Regions from separate parts of the Serratia sp. CoH_122_TC_1 genome, predicted to be linked through region 1. Evidence: predicted binding sites of a transcription regulator. Region 1 holds the regulator's gene; the other holds the start of a gene.
The links. The regulator LexA, encoded in region 1, represses DNA repair genes until DNA is damaged. The targets are predictions, from matches to a motif close to TNCTGTATGTACATACAGNA.
Positions count from the first base shown of each region.

Region 2: a site for LexA is predicted at 3,232-3,251, ahead of sulA (SOS-induced cell division inhibitor SulA). Genes of this name have one in related genera too.

Region 1 covers NZ_JBXWLA010000005.1:51,585-59,731, reverse strand. Annotated here, with positions in the region: gene zur (zinc uptake transcriptional repressor Zur) at 111-623, shown strand; gene AC2FC2_RS07825 (CsbD family protein) at 715-924, opposite strand; gene dinF (MATE family efflux transporter DinF) at 1,192-2,532, opposite strand; gene lexA (transcriptional repressor LexA) at 2,750-3,358, opposite strand; gene AC2FC2_RS07810 (diacylglycerol kinase) at 3,480-3,848, opposite strand; gene plsB (glycerol-3-phosphate 1-O-acyltransferase PlsB) at 3,998-6,466, shown strand; gene ubiA (4-hydroxybenzoate octaprenyltransferase) at 6,527-7,420, opposite strand; gene ubiC (chorismate lyase) at 7,417-7,941, opposite strand.
Region 2 covers NZ_JBXWLA010000001.1:31,400-39,546, reverse strand. Annotated here, with positions in the region: gene AC2FC2_RS00205 (AAA family ATPase) at 1-499, opposite strand, end outside; gene matP (macrodomain Ter protein MatP) at 709-1,167, shown strand; gene ompA (porin OmpA) at 1,263-2,345, opposite strand; gene sulA (SOS-induced cell division inhibitor SulA) at 2,704-3,210, opposite strand; gene AC2FC2_RS00185 (TfoX/Sxy family DNA transformation protein) at 3,443-4,102, shown strand; gene yccS (YccS family putative transporter) at 4,103-6,238, opposite strand; gene AC2FC2_RS00175 (YccF domain-containing protein) at 6,265-6,717, opposite strand; gene helD (DNA helicase IV) at 6,884-8,147, shown strand, end outside.

The DNA of each region.
Region 1 (8,147 bases):
CGCGGTCAACCGGGCAATTAACGCGCCATATCAGAGGAAAAGGGGCCGACTCTCGGCGATTTGGCTGAACCATGTTAAAATCGGCTTTTTTACGTACCGGGAAATTTGCCATGAACTCAAACACCCAGGAAAAGCTGCTGGCGCAGGCTGAACAACTCTGTCAGCAACGCAATGTGCGACTGACACCGCAGCGGCTGGAAGTGTTACGCCTGATGGCACAACAGCCCGGTGCCATCAGCGCTTATGACCTGCTCGATTTACTGCGCGTTGCCGAACCCCAGGCCAAACCGCCAACGGTTTACCGCGCGCTGGACTTCCTGTTGGAACAAGGCTTCATTCACCGGGTCGAGTCAGCCAACAGCTACGTGCTGTGTCATCACTTCGAACAACCTATGCACACTTCCGCGCTGTTTATCTGTGATCGTTGCGGTCAGGTGACAGAGCGCACAACTGAAGGGGTTGAAGATACGCTGCAAAAACTGGCCAAAGAGTCGGGGTTTGTACTGCGTCACAGCGTAGTGGAAGCACACGGCCTGTGCGCCGCTTGCGTTGAGGTAGAAGCTTGCGACAGCAAACATGATTGCGGCGAACACGACCATAGCATTGCCATCAAGAAGAAATAGACAGGGTTAGCAGGCACCTCCTTGTGTCTGCAGGCCTGGCACCAAGGGGAAGGCGCCAGACTTTCGGCCGCATCCGCTGCGGCCCATCGCGCTACCAGCGATATTTGTTATGATCTTCCCAAGACTTCACTTCTTTCTCGGCCGCCTCTTTCTGGTAGCCGTAGCGCTCCTGGATTTTACCGACAAGCTGCTCGCGTTTCCCTTCGATGACCGTCAGGTCGTCATCGGTCAGCTTGCCCCATTTTTCTTTCACTTTCCCTTTAAACTGCTTCCAGTTACCGTCGGCTTGATCTTTGTTCATAGTATCTCCGTTAACCTGTGGTGAGTCAGTTTTAACTACTGCTGGCTGAGGATACGCCCCGTTTATATTGCCAGCCACACGATTAATTATAGATGCAGATAGCGACAAACAAATAAAAACCAGAATTAAAATCCATTTTTAAATTTAAAATAAGAAAAAAACGCCAACAAACAACTTACTACACGACTTGGCTAACCGACGAGAATATGTAACAAAATACAAACAAACACATAATTAAAATTTATGTATTTGCAAGAAAGGCTATCGTCATTGTGCTGCTGAAAACCAGCTGCCACGCAGCCTGTGACGGTGCCAAATCCACCCAAGCGCGATGCCGCGCAGCGCAAGAAAGACCGCCAGCGCCAACCACAATCCATGATTGCCCAAGACAGGCACGGTCAGCAGCGTCAAACCGTAACCCGCAGCCGCCACGGCCATGCTGTTACGCATTTCTGCACCGCGAGTCGCACCAATGAACATGCCATCCAGCAAATAGCACCACACCCCAACCAGCGGTAGCACCACCTGCCAAGGTAAATAGTCATTCGCCATCGCACGCAGTTCTGGCAACGAGGTCAACGCCGCAATGATTTGCTGCCCGGCAAAGGCATAAACCACACCAAAGGCTAGCGCCACTAAACAGGCCTGCCGGCAAGCCGCGCGCCACACCTTACGCAATTGACTGTCATCTCTGGCACCATAAGCATGACCAGAATGCGCTTCTACCGCATAGGCAAAACCATCCAGTGCATAGGCGGTAAAGGTCAGCAAATTCATCAGTACCGCGTTTACTGCCACTACGTCACCGCCAAGCCTGGCGCCGAAGATAGTCAAGGATGCAAAGCACAATTGCAGCAACAATGAACGCAACATGATATCGCGGTTCAACGCAAGCAAACGCCGCAGATTACCGCGCCAGGCATGGCGCAACATCGGAACAGAAATACCGCGTATGCGCATCACTCGCCAGGACAGCCATAAACCCAGCAGCAGCGTAGCGTACTCAGAGACGGCGGTCGCCGTCGCGGCACCTTGCACATTCCAGCCCAGCCCCATGACCAACCAGATATCCAGAACGATATTCAACACATTACCGACTATCAGCAGGATGACCGGCGCCCGCACGTATTGCACGCCAAGCAACCAACCCAAGATCACCATATTTGCCAGCGCTGCCGGTGCGCTCAGCCAACGGATCTCAAGGAACAATCGTGCTTGCTTCAGCACCGCATCGTCACCGCCAACAATCTGCAGCGCCAGATCGATCAACGGATGGCGCAGCAACACGATAACGACGCCGGCCAATACTGCCAGCAACAGCGGCTGCATAAAGGCACGTGCCAATCCCTGTGGGTTTTGTGCGCCCAGCGCCTGTGCCGTCAAACCGGTGGTACTCATGCGCAAAAACAGCAACAACATAAACAGGAAGCTGGTTGCCATCGCCCCGACCGCCACGCCCCCCAAATAAACAGGGCTGTCGAGGTGACCTATCACTGCGGTATCGACCAACCCAAGCAGTGGCACGGTGATATTGGAAAAGATCATCGGTAGCGCGAGGCGCCACAAGGCTTTATCGGTATCGCTGGTGAAGGCGGAAAGCAGGCGCATAGTGGAATGTTCCCGTGTATACCCGTCATCTTTCAAGTTGCAGCGTTGTTATCTGCACTCGCTCATCCCCAGTTACTTACCTGAGTAAGCGCCTGGGGATGAGCGAGTTGGCCGCCTAGCTGCAACTTGAAAGCTATAGGGTATATAGTGAATCAGATATGACATCGCCCCAGAACTGGGGCGACTTAAATCAGAGGACGATGTGTAGGCGTGAGGATTAAACCCAGTCGCCATTGCGGATCACACCGACCGCCAGGCCTTCAATGGTGAAATTCTGCTGGCGCAGATCAACCACAATCGGTTGGAACTCGCTGTTTTCCGGCAATAACTCAACAACATTTCCGTGTTTTTTCAGACGCTTAACTGTAACTTCGTCTTCAATACGCGCCACAACGACCTGGCCGTTACGCACGTCCTGAGTTTTATGTACCGCCAGCAGATCGCCGTCGAGAATACCGATATCACGCATCGACATACCGTTGACCCGCAGCAAGAAATCCGCACTTGGCTTGAACAAGGAAGGATCCACTTTGTAGTGCCCTTCGATATGCTGCTGCGCCAACAGTGGCTCACCGGCGGCAACACGGCCGATCAACGGTAAACCTTCTTCATCTTCCATCAGCAAACGAATGCCGCGCGATGCACCAGAGACGATCTCGATGACGCCTTTACGCGCCAATGCTTTCAGGTGTTCTTCTGCAGCATTTGGCGAGCGGAACCCCAGACGCATGGCGATTTCGGCGCGCGTTGGCGGCATGCCAGTGGACGAAATATGATCGCGAATCAGATCATAGACCTCTTGCTGTCTGGTAGTTAGTGCTTTCATTCCGCCCCCTGTTTGTTTATACAGTCTTGCTGTGAGTATATACAGGTAAGTGCGGCTTGGGAACCGAAGAATGAATAAAAATCAGGGATTAGCGACCCACGTCGCAACAGGGCCACCCCATTCAGGCAAAGTGTTGCCAGAGCACCGAGCCCCAGACAAACAACGCCAAAATAATCGCCAGTGAAACTGCTGCCGACCCCATATCCTTGGACCGGCCCGAAAGCTCATGATGTTCAGTGCCAACCCGATCGACAATCGCTTCTATCGCGCTGTTGAGCATCTCGACGATCATCACCAGCAGCACCGATCCGATCAATAAAATGCGCGCTATCGCACCCACGTCCAGCCAAATCGCCAGTATGATAGCCAGTACGGTGGCGACCAGTTCTTGGCGGAACGCCGCTTCATGCTGCCAGGCAGCGGAAAAGCCTTTATAAGAGTAGCCGGCGGCTTTAATAATACGGGTCAGGCCGGTTGCTTGGTTTGCCATGTTTTTTAGTGCCTTTCACAGAGGTAAGTCATAATTAAAGAGTCTAGGCCAGGAAATGCTTCCGGCTCTCGGTTTTCCAACACCACAGATCTGCTACCCGGTTTCTGGTATGCTTGCGACGCATTGCTAACAAGAGGCTTCACGTTGTTATGTCAGGTTGGCGTAAAATTTATTATAAGCTATTGAATTTACCACTTAAATTGTTGGTAAGAAGTAAGGTTATCCCTTCAGATCCGGTCACGGAGTTAGGGTTGGATCCCTCACGGCCGATTTTGTATGTTTTACCTTATAATTCCAAGGCGGATTTACTGACGCTGCGCACCCAGTGCCTGGCGCAGGATCTGCCCGATCCTCTCAATCCGCTGGAGATAGACGGCACCGTGCTGCCTAGCCACGTGTTTATTCACGACGGCCCGCGCGTGTTCCGCTACTACACACCGAAAGAAGAATCAGTAAAACTGTTTCACGACTATCTGGATCTGCACCGCAGTAATCCGGATCTCGATATTCAGATGCTGCCTGTTTCGGTGATGTTTGGTCGCTCCCCAGGCCGCGAAGGCCACGGCACGCCACATCTACGTCTGCTCAACGGCGTACAGAAGTTCTTCGCCGTGTTGTGGCTCGGCCGCGACAGCTTTGTGCGTTTCTCCAACACCGTCTCACTGCGTCGCATGGCGACTGAACACGGCACGGACAAAACCATCGCACAAAAACTGGCGCGCGTGGCACGAATGCACTTCTCGCGTCAGCGTCTGGCTGCCGTTGGCCCAAGTCTGCCGGCCCGTCAGGACCTGTTCAACAAACTGCTGGCGTCCAAAGCGATCGAAAAAGCGGTCGAAGACGAAGCACGCAGCAAGAAAATTTCCCATGAGAAAGCCCAGCAGAACGCCATTGCACTGATGGAAGAGATCGCCGCCGACTTCTCATATGAAACGGTGCGCCTTTCTGACCGCGTGTTGAGCTGGACCTGGAACCGGCTGTATCAAGGCATCAACGTCACCAACGCTGAACGCGTGCGCCAGTTAGCGCAAGATGGTCATGAGATCGTCTATGTGCCCTGCCACCGCAGCCATATGGACTACCTGTTGCTTTCTTATGTGCTGTACCATCAAGGCTTGGTGCCGCCGCACATTGCCGCCGGTATTAACCTTAACTTCTGGCCGGCTGGCCCCATCTTCCGCCGCCTGGGCGCCTTCTTTATCCGCCGGACGTTCAAAGGCAACAAGCTGTATTCGACGGTGTTCCGCGAATACCTCGGCGAACTCTTTAGCCGCGGTTACTCCGTGGAGTATTTTGTCGAAGGTGGCCGTTCTCGTACCGGACGCCTGCTGGAACCGAAGACCGGCACCCTGTCGATGACCATTCAGGCGATGCTGCGTGGCGGTTCTCGCCCGATCACACTGGTACCGATCTACATCGGCTACGAGCACGTGATGGAGGTGGGCACCTACGCTAAAGAGTTGCGTGGCGCGACCAAAGAAAAGGAGAGCCTGCTGCAGATGCTGCGTGGTCTGCGCAAGCTGCGTAATCTCGGCCAGGGTTATGTCAACTTCGGTGATCCACTGCCGTTGACCACTTACCTGAACCAGAATGTGCCCCAGTGGCGCGACGCGATTGATCCGATCGAATCCCAGCGCCCAAGCTGGTTAACGCCGACGGTCAACGATCTGGCTGCCAAGATCATGGTGCGTATCAACAATGCCGCCGCGGCTAACGCCATGAACCTGTGTTCTACGGCGCTACTGGCTTCACGCCAGCGCTCGCTGACCCGCGAACAGCTGTTAGAACAGCTGGAATGCTATCTGCAACTGATGCGCAATGTGCCTTATGCCAGCGATGTCACCGTACCGACCCAGACGCCGGATGAGCTGCTGGATCACGCGCTGAACATGAATAAGTTTGAGGTCGAGAAGGATAATATCGGCGATATCATCATTCTGCCGCGCGAGCAGGCAGTGCTGATGACCTATTACCGCAATAATATCCATCATCTGCTGGTATTGCCTTCACTGATCGCCACCATCGTGATGCATCACCGCCGGGTTTCTCGCACCGAACTGCTGCGCCAGATCGGGTTGATTTACCCCATGCTGAAGGCGGAGTTGTTCTTGCACAACGACAAAGAACAACTGGCGGAAGTGCTGCGCCCGCTCATCGACGAAATGATCCGTCAGCAACTGATCTGCGATAAGGGTGACGCTCTGGTACTGAATCCAGCACGCATCCGGCCATTGCAATTGCTGGCAGCCGGTATCCGTGAAACGCTGCAACGCTATGCCATCACCATGTCTATCCTCAGTGCGAATCCAAGCATTAATCGCGGAGCACTGGAGAAAGAGAGTCGGATTATGGCCCAGCGTTTGTCAGTGCTGCACGGCATCAACGCACCGGAGTTCTTCGACAAAGCGGTATTCTCAACCCTGGTCGCAACGCTGCGCGAAGAAGGCTATATCAACGATATTGGCGATGCCGTACGTGAGCACACCATGGAGGTGTATAGCATGCTGAGCGATTTGATCACCCCAGAAATCAAATTGACCATTGAGAGTGTCAGCATGCCAGCGGAAACCAACGCACCGTCGGTTGCGCTCGAAGAAGCAGAAGAAAAAGACGAGTAATCCGTTGATACGGAAACGAAAAAGGCACCCAAGGGTGCCTTTTTTATTACCAGTAGCCCGTTAAGCCTGCCAATAACTCAGCGCGATACCGATAAACAGTACCAGCCCGACGTAGTTATTATCCAGGAACGCCTTGAAGCAGGCCTCGCGTTCGCGACCGGCAATCTGCTTTTGCTGATGGATAAATAGGGCACCCGCCAGCAACAGCGACCAATAAAACGCACCGCTCAACTGCGCCAGGTACCCCACCCACACCAGCAGTAGCAAGGTGGCAAACTGCAGCAATCCGATGATCAGCTTGTCGTAACGACCAAACAAAATGGCGGTGGATTTCACGCCAATCTTCAGGTCATCGTCACGATCGACCATGGCATACATTGTATCGTAAGCCACCGTCCAGCAAATATTGGCCAACAGCAATAGCCAACAGCTCAGCGGCAATGATTCGCTCACCGCAGCATAGGCCATTGGGATGCCCCAGCCAAAGGCGACACCCAACACAAACTGCGGCAGATGCGTGACCCGTTTCATAAACGGATAGGCCCATGCCAGCGCGAGCGCCGCCAGCGAAAGCCAGATGCTCATCGCATTCAACGTCAGCACCAGCCCAAAGGAGATCAGCACCAGCACCACAAACAGCACTTTGGCCTCTTTCTCGCTTACCCTGCCACTCGGCATCGGTCGCCCGGCGGTACGCTTCACGTGGCCATCGACTGCCCGATCGGCGTAGTCGTTCACCACGCAACCGGCGGCACGCATCAGGAATACCCCAACCACAAACACCAACAGGATAGACAGCGATGGCACACCCTGCCCCGCCAGCCATAGTGCCCACAGCGTCGGCCACAGCAACAACAAAGTGCCAATCGGTTTATCGATGCGCATCAGATGGCTATAAGCCCGCCACTTGCTTTGAATCACGCTTCCCTCCAAGGTATTGTCTCTCCTCATCATTCTGGGTCCGTACTCTCTGCCGTATACAGTGGCGAAGCAGGCAAAAACAATTCGGTCAGCAACAGCGGTTTGCCCGCCAGCCGCAGGCGGGAACGACGCGCCCACAGGTTCTCTTGCCGGCCAATGTGAATATAATCGCGAGTCAGCTCATTGCTGCTGAACAGATAACGCCCCAGTGGCAGCGTGCCCAAATCCACCAGCGCCAAATCCGGGCCAGTAAGCGTTTCCTGCGGGATCACCGTTCGCCCCAACAACCAAGGTTGGTTGTCGCCCAGTAACACGATTTCACGTAGCCAGTAGCGCGGGCTGTCCGGCAAGTGTTCGGCCTCGTCACCCAACTGATCGCGGGTGACAAAACATTCGCGCTGCGGTTCAACGTGCACACGCCCACAGTGACGCTCAAAACGGCGAGTCATGGACCCTAACTCCATCAACCAGTCGCTAACGGCAGCGGGCACGGGAGGATGTTGCGCAGATAACCACGTTAGCGACGGCAGGATGGAATCCCTATTGCCAGACATTGTTCTACTCCATGCCTGACGCCACGCGTGACGGCGGCGACAGGCCATACAAACTGTTAACAGATGCCCATTGTAACGCAGAAATTCAAAAGCGGCAGGCTGATTCGTGATGTAACACACCGCAAAATCACCACCGAAAAAGCACCGCAATGTCATCTTTCTGCCATCTGTTTTCTTTACCTTCGTTCACCGGAGCGATGGGTATT
Region 2 (8,147 bases), on a different contig from region 1:
ACCACAGCAGCGGCTGGGCTAGCAGGGCACGTGCCGACAGGATCAGTACACCGCCATTGGCCTGATGCACCAGGCCGGGTTGCAGGCTGATTTCGCCATTGTGGATCCTGACGCAGCCAAACAACTGTTCTGGTTCAACCCACTCCTGAAATACGCAGGCGCCCCCGGCGGAAAATGGCTCATCACCGCGGCTGGCAGGTTCTACACTTACCTTGCTACCTTGGATCACATAGTGACTGCCCTTGAACGCCATATTGTTAGGTTGCAGTTGCTCAACCGCATGGGCGATCAGCGCCAAATACTCACGCGTCTCCTGCGCTTTCAACAGCATGAAACGCGGTGGCGATTGTGGGTGGCAAAACAGCGTCAGTGCATTTTCCAGACGTGGCTGAATAGAGGCAAAGGACACGGGAGCCAACTGCGCGGCGGTATCAAATATCGCTTGATAAGGCGTAACGTCCGGCAACAGTGATTGCCATTCAAGTCGGTTATTGGTCAAAGTGTTAGATGCAATCGTCAAAAAGGGAAAGGGCGATTATACAAGAATAACGGCAGCTTGATACATGCAGAGTAGAAGTTGGTGTCCGGGAGTTTGACATCACGAGGCGACTGTGCAAAAAACAGTCTAAAAGGGGGCGCAATTGCCAGGGAAATTCGGCGCAAAGCTGTTATGCTTAATAAAGTTACGCGGTCACTGAAGAGTTCACGATGAAATATCAGCAACTGGAAAATCTGGAGAGCGGTTGGAAATGGAAGTACCTGGTGAAAAAGCACCGGGAAGGGGAAGCTATTACCCGTCACATTGAAAACAGCGTTGCTCAGGAAGCCATTGACGAGCTGCTTAAACTGGAAAATGAGCCGGTAAAAGTGCTTACGTGGATTAGCCGCCACATGAATCCGGAATTGGATAACCGGATGAAGCAAACAATCCGCGCACGACGTAAACGTCATTTTAACGCAGAACATCAACACACGCGTAAAAAATCCATCGATCTGGAATTTTTAGTTTGGCAACGTCTTGCCGCACTTGCCCGTCGCAGAGGGGTAACATTGTCAGAGACAGTGGTACAGCTGATTGAAGATGCGGAACGTAAAGAGAAATATGCGAGCCAGATGTCGCTTTTGAAGCAGGATCTAAAAGCGATTCTTGGTAAAGACGACGAATAACTTGATAACCTGCGAGAGCATTGTTATTGCTAATCTCACATGTTCTGGACGAAAAAAAACCCCGCAATGCGGGGTTTTTTACTAAGAGCGGTAGCTTAGCCTTGTGGCTGAGTTACAACGTCTTTGATACCTTTAACTTCGATCTCTACGCGACGATCTGGTGCCAGGCAATCGATCTGTGCTTTGGTAGCACGGCCAGCTTTGTAGCCACAGGTGTTACCAGTGACGGAATCAGCTTTGCCCATACCACGTGCAGAGATTTTGTCTGAAGGAATACCTTTAGATACCAGGTAATCAACAACGCTTTGTGCGCGTTTTTCAGACAGTTTCTGGTTGTATTGCTCTGAACCAACTGCGTCGGTGTAACCCAGAACTACAACAGAGCCATCTTTAGGATCCATAGAGCTCAGCTGAGTGTACAGCTGGTCCAGAGCCTGTTGGCCTTGTGCTTTCAGAGTAGATTTGTTGAAGTTGAACAGCACGTCAGACTTCAGAGTGAAACGCTTGGTTTCAACAACTGGAGCTGGAGCTGGTGCTGGAGCAACTGGAGCAACAACATCATCCTGACCGAAACGGTAAGAAACACCCAGGCTCAGCATGGTGTTGTCTGGACGAGCGCCGACAGTACCTGCATCACCGATGTTGCTAACGAATTGGTAGTCCAGGCGGGTAGCCCAGTTTTTGGTCAGTGCGTATTCAACACCAACAGCTGCCAACGGAGAAACGCCAGTGTCGTGATCGCTCAGACGTTGGCCAGTTGCACCGTAGTTAGCTTTGGAGTCTGCACGCCATACCATGCCGCCCAGACGAGTGTAGATGTCCAGATCGTCCATGATTGGGTAGCTCAGTTTAGCGGCCAGTTGAACGCCCTGCGCTTTGAAAGCACCGTTGTTCACGCTGCCTTTGTAAGGCATACGGCCAAGCCAGTCATAGCCCAGCTCGAAGCCCAGGTATTGGTTCGCCTGGTAACCCAGGAACGCGCCAGCACCCAGTTGATCTTTATGGGTCGGACCATTGCCGATACCATTCTGGTAACCGTTGCCGTAGAAACCAGTGTCATGGTACTGGGACCAGCCCAGTTTAGCACCAGTGTACCAGGTATTATCTTTTGGGGCGGCTTGCGCTACGGTAGCGAAACCAGCCAGTGCCACTGCTAATGCGATAGCTGTCTTTTTCATTTTGCGCCTCGTTATCATCCAAATAGGCAATGAGCTTTAAAGCTGTTTTAAGCCCTTGGTTAAATTCCTTCGCCAAGGTTTGAGCCCTCGTTTGTTACTCGGCCAGTTTATCTGGCGTTATAGAGCAACCTTGGCGATGTAAAGTCTACAACGTGGCGCGAAAGTTACAAGTGTGATGTGATAAAGCTCTAAAAAAAAACGCAGAATTGTACATATTTGCTAACATTAACCGACCAAAAAACGAGCAAATCTACGCTCGTTTTTTGGTGCGGAACCGCAGCCGCACTCGCTTTGTCCCTGATCCCTGAAAGGTTCCCTTAGAGGGTGATGAAAATGATGGGAAAAATCCTAAATTTACTTAATGATACAAAGAAGAGTGAATTTTTAGGGTGGAACAGTGTCCGTGAACCGGGTTTATGTCACGTTGAGGACGCATAATGAACCCATAAGCGTTACCTAATTCTGCCGCACGCCTTAATTTTAGACGATCTTCTTCTGTAAGATCGGGTAGCCATCCAAGTACGACACTATAGTTACCTGTCAGCAACGCCTTTTCCATTGCTTCAACCGTATCTAGCGAACTGATTTGGCTAAGCTGCACCACTTTTTCGACCGGCAGCCCAGACTGCTGTAACCATAATCTGCTCAGCTTTTGTTGCGGAGTCAGCCATAACAGCCAGCGAGATTGCAGACCTAGTTGCTGCAACAGGGGCAATAACAATTGTGCCACAGCGGGCTGATGCTCGTTGTAAACAAGTTCACTGATAAGGCCATTCTTTTTGCCGGCATCTGTATTTTCTGCAGCATTGTTCACCGCAAAAGAGGTGTGGCTGAAATGGGGTTTGTAGAGTGATTGAGTACGCATAAAGTATCCCGCCCGTAGTGTCACTGTATGTTTATACAGTACATCCTGTTGTGAATAAGATCAACCCAAATATTCGTAGTAGGTCTCATAATCGCGATTGTTTTTTAGACGATGAACTTTAGTGATTGGCATCGCTGCGGATAGTGCGTATTTTTCTAATTACTTGTTCACGTTACCTTTATTTCATTGATGAGGGGAATGATAGGACGGTAACTCACACCAGGAGAACATTATGAAAGGGACATCATCGGGAATGGTCGCACAGGCCAAAGCCTGTTTTTACGCATTAGGGGTTATCACTACACGCTCGCAATTCGGTGGTTACGGGCTACTGGCCGACGGCGTCATGTTCGCCTTGATCGCTGAAGGAGAACTGTACCTTCGGGCGACGGATTCCTTGGAACCCGCCTTTCGTGCACGCGGGATGGTCAATATGGTTTACTCCAAGCGAGGGGTGCCAATTACCATGCGTTATTACTGGGTGGATGAGGTTTTGTGGCGGGATCGCGATGAACTCGTCGGGCTCGCCTGGCAGGCTATTCGCGAAGCTCGCAGAGAGCTCCAAGTCAAAACAGATAACCAGAGTCGGCTTAAAACCTTGCCAAACATCGATATCAATATGGAGCGTTTACTCTGGCGAGCGGGTATTCGTAATGTCTATGACTTGCGGTTGAACGGTGCTAAACGTAGTTATCTTCGCTTATTGCAGCAGCAACATAACCTGGGTCTACGGGTGCTGCTTTCCTTGGGTGGGGCTATTGCCGGTTATCACCATGCGGCTTTACCTTCTGAATTGCGTAGCGAGTTGACCTGTTGGTTTGAGCGAACCGTGTCGTTGCTTCGTCATGGGCATCATCCAGACGTTAGGGGCCTCATAAAAGACCCCGAATAATCATGCCGATTTGCCTATTTGTGCATTAAGCATCGTGAGTTCTGGCAACAGTTCAATTACCAGCCCAATTTGCTGCAATACCAATTGATCTTTGCTTTCCGGTTCTGGTGCCGCGTGTTGGATACGTTCAGCCAGGCTTTCCAAAGCCTGGGTAATGCGCAGATTGTCTTGTTCTTCCAGATGCAGCGCACCATCGACATAACATACTGCGTCGTTCAGCAGATCCAGCGTTGCGGAATTATTCAGTCGTTCACGGTGTGCACCCAGCGCTGAGATATAGCTCAGTAATGTGTGGTTCAAACACAGCAGCCGGAAGGCTGCATCCTGAACCTCTTTATTGGCTTTGGGATCGGCAGACATATTCGAAATCACCGAGGCCAACTCTGCGTCACTGTTGTGCGCATCCCGGCGGGCGATGCGGTATGGAAGGCCGTTATCTTTACCCTGATGGTACTGCACCAAAATTGCGTCCAGATAACGGCAGTTTGCGTTCATTGTTTTACTGACGATTGCCGGTAATTGGCGGAATTTCCAGTCTGGCCAAATGAAACTGACCGCTGCCCAAGCGATAGCACACCCCAAAATGGTGTCGTAAACGCGGGGGGCGGCCACTTCAAAGCCTTCACCCAGCAGGTTAAAGCACAGCAACACCAGTAAGGTAATAAACATGGTGGCATGCGCATACTGCACGGTTCGAAAAGCGAAAAACAGGACGCCGCTAATAACAATCAGCACCATTTGTCCTTCAATCGAAGGCACGAAATAGAGAATTGGCAGGCCGATAAGAATACCGGCTAGCGTGCCGATAATACGCAGCGCAAGCCTGCGACGCGTGGCATTGTAATTGGGTTGGCAGACAAACAGGCTGGTGAGCAGGATCCAATAACCGTGCTGCATACCGGTAAACTGAATAAAGGCGTAACCGATGCACAGCACCACTGACATGCGAATGGCGTGGCGGAACAGGGCCGACTGAGGTGTCAAATGGCGACTAATACGTAAGCGAATATCGCTCCAGCCGGTGAGACGATCATCTGACAAGCTGTTTTCTTCCGCCTGGCCGTTGGCCAGTGCTTGTTCAGACTCGATATTCGCCAACTGCGCGTCAATCGCACGTAAATTTTTCAACAGGTGCGTCAATGCTTTCGTTAACTCACGGTTCTCTGGGGTAACGGTAATCTGCGCTAACGCTTCATCGATACGCCCAAATGCCGGTTCAAAACGTGGGTTATGTTGGTACTTTTGCCGCAGCAAAATCGATTGTGCCAACTGTTGGCATGCGCGCGCCTGCATACTGAGCAAACGCTGAAAACGAAACAGGATATCGCTATGACGGAATTGTCGACTGAGCTCCCGATACTGAACGTGGGCGGAACTGGCACGCTCATGTATGTCTTGTGCAACAAAATAGTAGTGCAATGTGCGGCGGGTCCCACGCTGGCCGCGGTCGCCTTTTAATCGGGTCAGTAATGAAACCTTGGCCTGGTTAAGCGTCGTCATCAGCGCACTGTTGGCCATGGCAACGTCCATCCACGGCAAGTCTGCATCATGTTCGACGTCGGGATCAAACAGGTTGGCCTTGGCATCCAGATAATTCGCCAACTGATTATAACAACGCGCCAAATTTTCCTGCAAAGGGCGGATGGGGAAAATCAGGTGACCAATCAATGTCAGCAGGTTGTACCAAAGAGCGCCAAGGATCAGCAACGTCGGTTGTTGATACCACGCGTCATACATCGAGGCGCCGAGCATGGTATACACTGCGATCAGTAAAGCTCCAAACGCAATGGTGGCGTAACGTTGCCCCAACGCGCCCAGCAATATAAAGCCGCAGGTTGACGTGGTCAGGCCAAGAGCAAACAACCAGGGATAAGGGAACAGCAGTTCAATGGAGGCGGACGCAACAAAGAAGCAGACCAGCGTGATCACCAGATTACGCAGTCTGCCAGTCAAACGGTCATCCAGATCGGTCAATGCCGCTGCCACGACACCCAGCGTCAGCGGAATGGTGAGCTTGGGGATGGCGAGCCACCAAGGTACGGCGGCTGCGCCGGCCAGCGCGATAAAAATGCGCAGGTCATAAAGCAGGTTGCTGTTGTAGGCATAACGGCGTATTGCTGGTGCAAAAGAAAGCACGAAAAACTCCTCAGACGGAGAAAAAATTAACGCTGTTGATACTGACGCCGTGCATTTTCAGTTCTGGCTTGTTGTGCCATTTCAACTGATACCACGCGACGACCCACTGGCCACAGGGCAATAGCGGCAATTTTGAAATTGGCAATTCCCACCGGAATACCAATAATTGTCACGCACTGCACAATACCTGCGGCGATATGTGACAGGCACAACCACCAGCCGAACAGGATCAGCCAGATGATATTAAGTAGCGAACCGCTGGCGGAAAGTAGCACGTTGCTTTTTTCCGGATACAGTTCATTTACGTGAATGGCTTCGTTGCCGAAAGGCACTAAAGACAGCTTGGTGATTTCCCAGCAGGAACGGGTCAGTGGCAGGGTGATGATCAGCACAACGCTAAATACCGTTGCGACCAGCCAGCCAAGGGTGGTGAAAAAACCGCCCAACACAAAATTAAGAATATTCAGTACAGTACGCATAGTCGTCATTCTGCTCTAATGATGGCCAAACCGCGATGCGGTTGCGCTTGGTATCAAAACGCAAATTCTATTCTACCCTTTTTTTAGCGCTAGAGTGCCACTGCTTATCACAGGTAAACTGGCAGGTATCCGTTATTTAAACTCAACATGGTTATGGCGCGACGATATGGAACTTAAAGCGACATCGCTGGGGAAACACCTGGCTCAGCATCCTTACAATCGTGTGCGGTTGTTGCACGCCGGTGTTGAGGTGAGCGGTGAAAAGCATGAATACCTTATTCCTTTCAATCAATTAATTCAGGTCAGATGCAAACGCGGTATCGTCTGGGGCGAGCTGGAGTTTGAGCTGCCAGATGAGAAAGTCGTGCGCTTGCATGGTACTGAATGGCAGGAAACTCAGCGCTTCTATCATTACTTGCAACAGGTCTGGCAGCAGTGGAGCGCGGAGATGAGCGAGGTCAGCGCGGGAGTGTTGCAAGAACAGGTTGAGCATATCCAACGTATCGAGCAACAGGATAAGTGGTTTAAAAAATCCGAACTGGGCAAATTACAGCAACAAATCCACCAGTCATTTGGCGCCCTGCCAATGCCGGTGGCACGTCTTGAGACGTTCGACAACTGTCGGGATGATTATCAGCTTTGCCAACAATGGTTGCAGCACGGCTTACGCAGCGTTGCACATCGCAATCAACAGTGGACAGAACGCATGTTGGAGACGCATCACGATTTCTTCCAAAACATCGAAAGTTCACCGCTGAATGATTCGCAAAGCCGTGCCGTGGTCAATGGAGAAGACTCCGTATTGGTACTGGCGGGGGCCGGGAGCGGCAAAACCTCGGTGCTGGTGGCTCGCGCAGGTTGGTTGCTGCGCCGTCAGGAGGCTGAGCCCGGGCAGATATTGCTGCTGGCGTTTGGTCGTCAGGCGGCAGAAGAGATGAACGAACGTATTCAGGCGCGTTTGGGTAAGGTGGCTATTCAGGCCAAAACGTTCCATGCCCTGGCGCTGCAGATCATCCAACAGGGTAATCGTAAAGTGCCGGCGATCAGTAAGCTGGAAACCGACAGCAAGGCTCGGCGCGCTTTGCTGATGACGCATTGGCAACAGCAATGTGCAGAGAAAAAAACGCAGGCCAAAGGGTGGCGTCAATGGTTAACGGAAGAACTTGAGTGGGAGGTGCCTGAAGGCGATTTTTGGCATGACAAACGTCTGGCTGAACGCCTGGCGGGGCGGCTCGAGCGCTGGTTGGGGCTGATGCGCATGCACGGGGGTAGCCAGGCAGAGATGATAGAGCAGGCAGATGAAGAGGTCCGTGACCTGTTTTCAAAACGCATCCGGTTGATGGCACCCTTGCTGAAAGCCTGGAAGGGGGCGTTAAAAGAGGAAGGTGCGGTCGACTTCTCTGGTCTGATCCATCAGGCGGTCAATATTT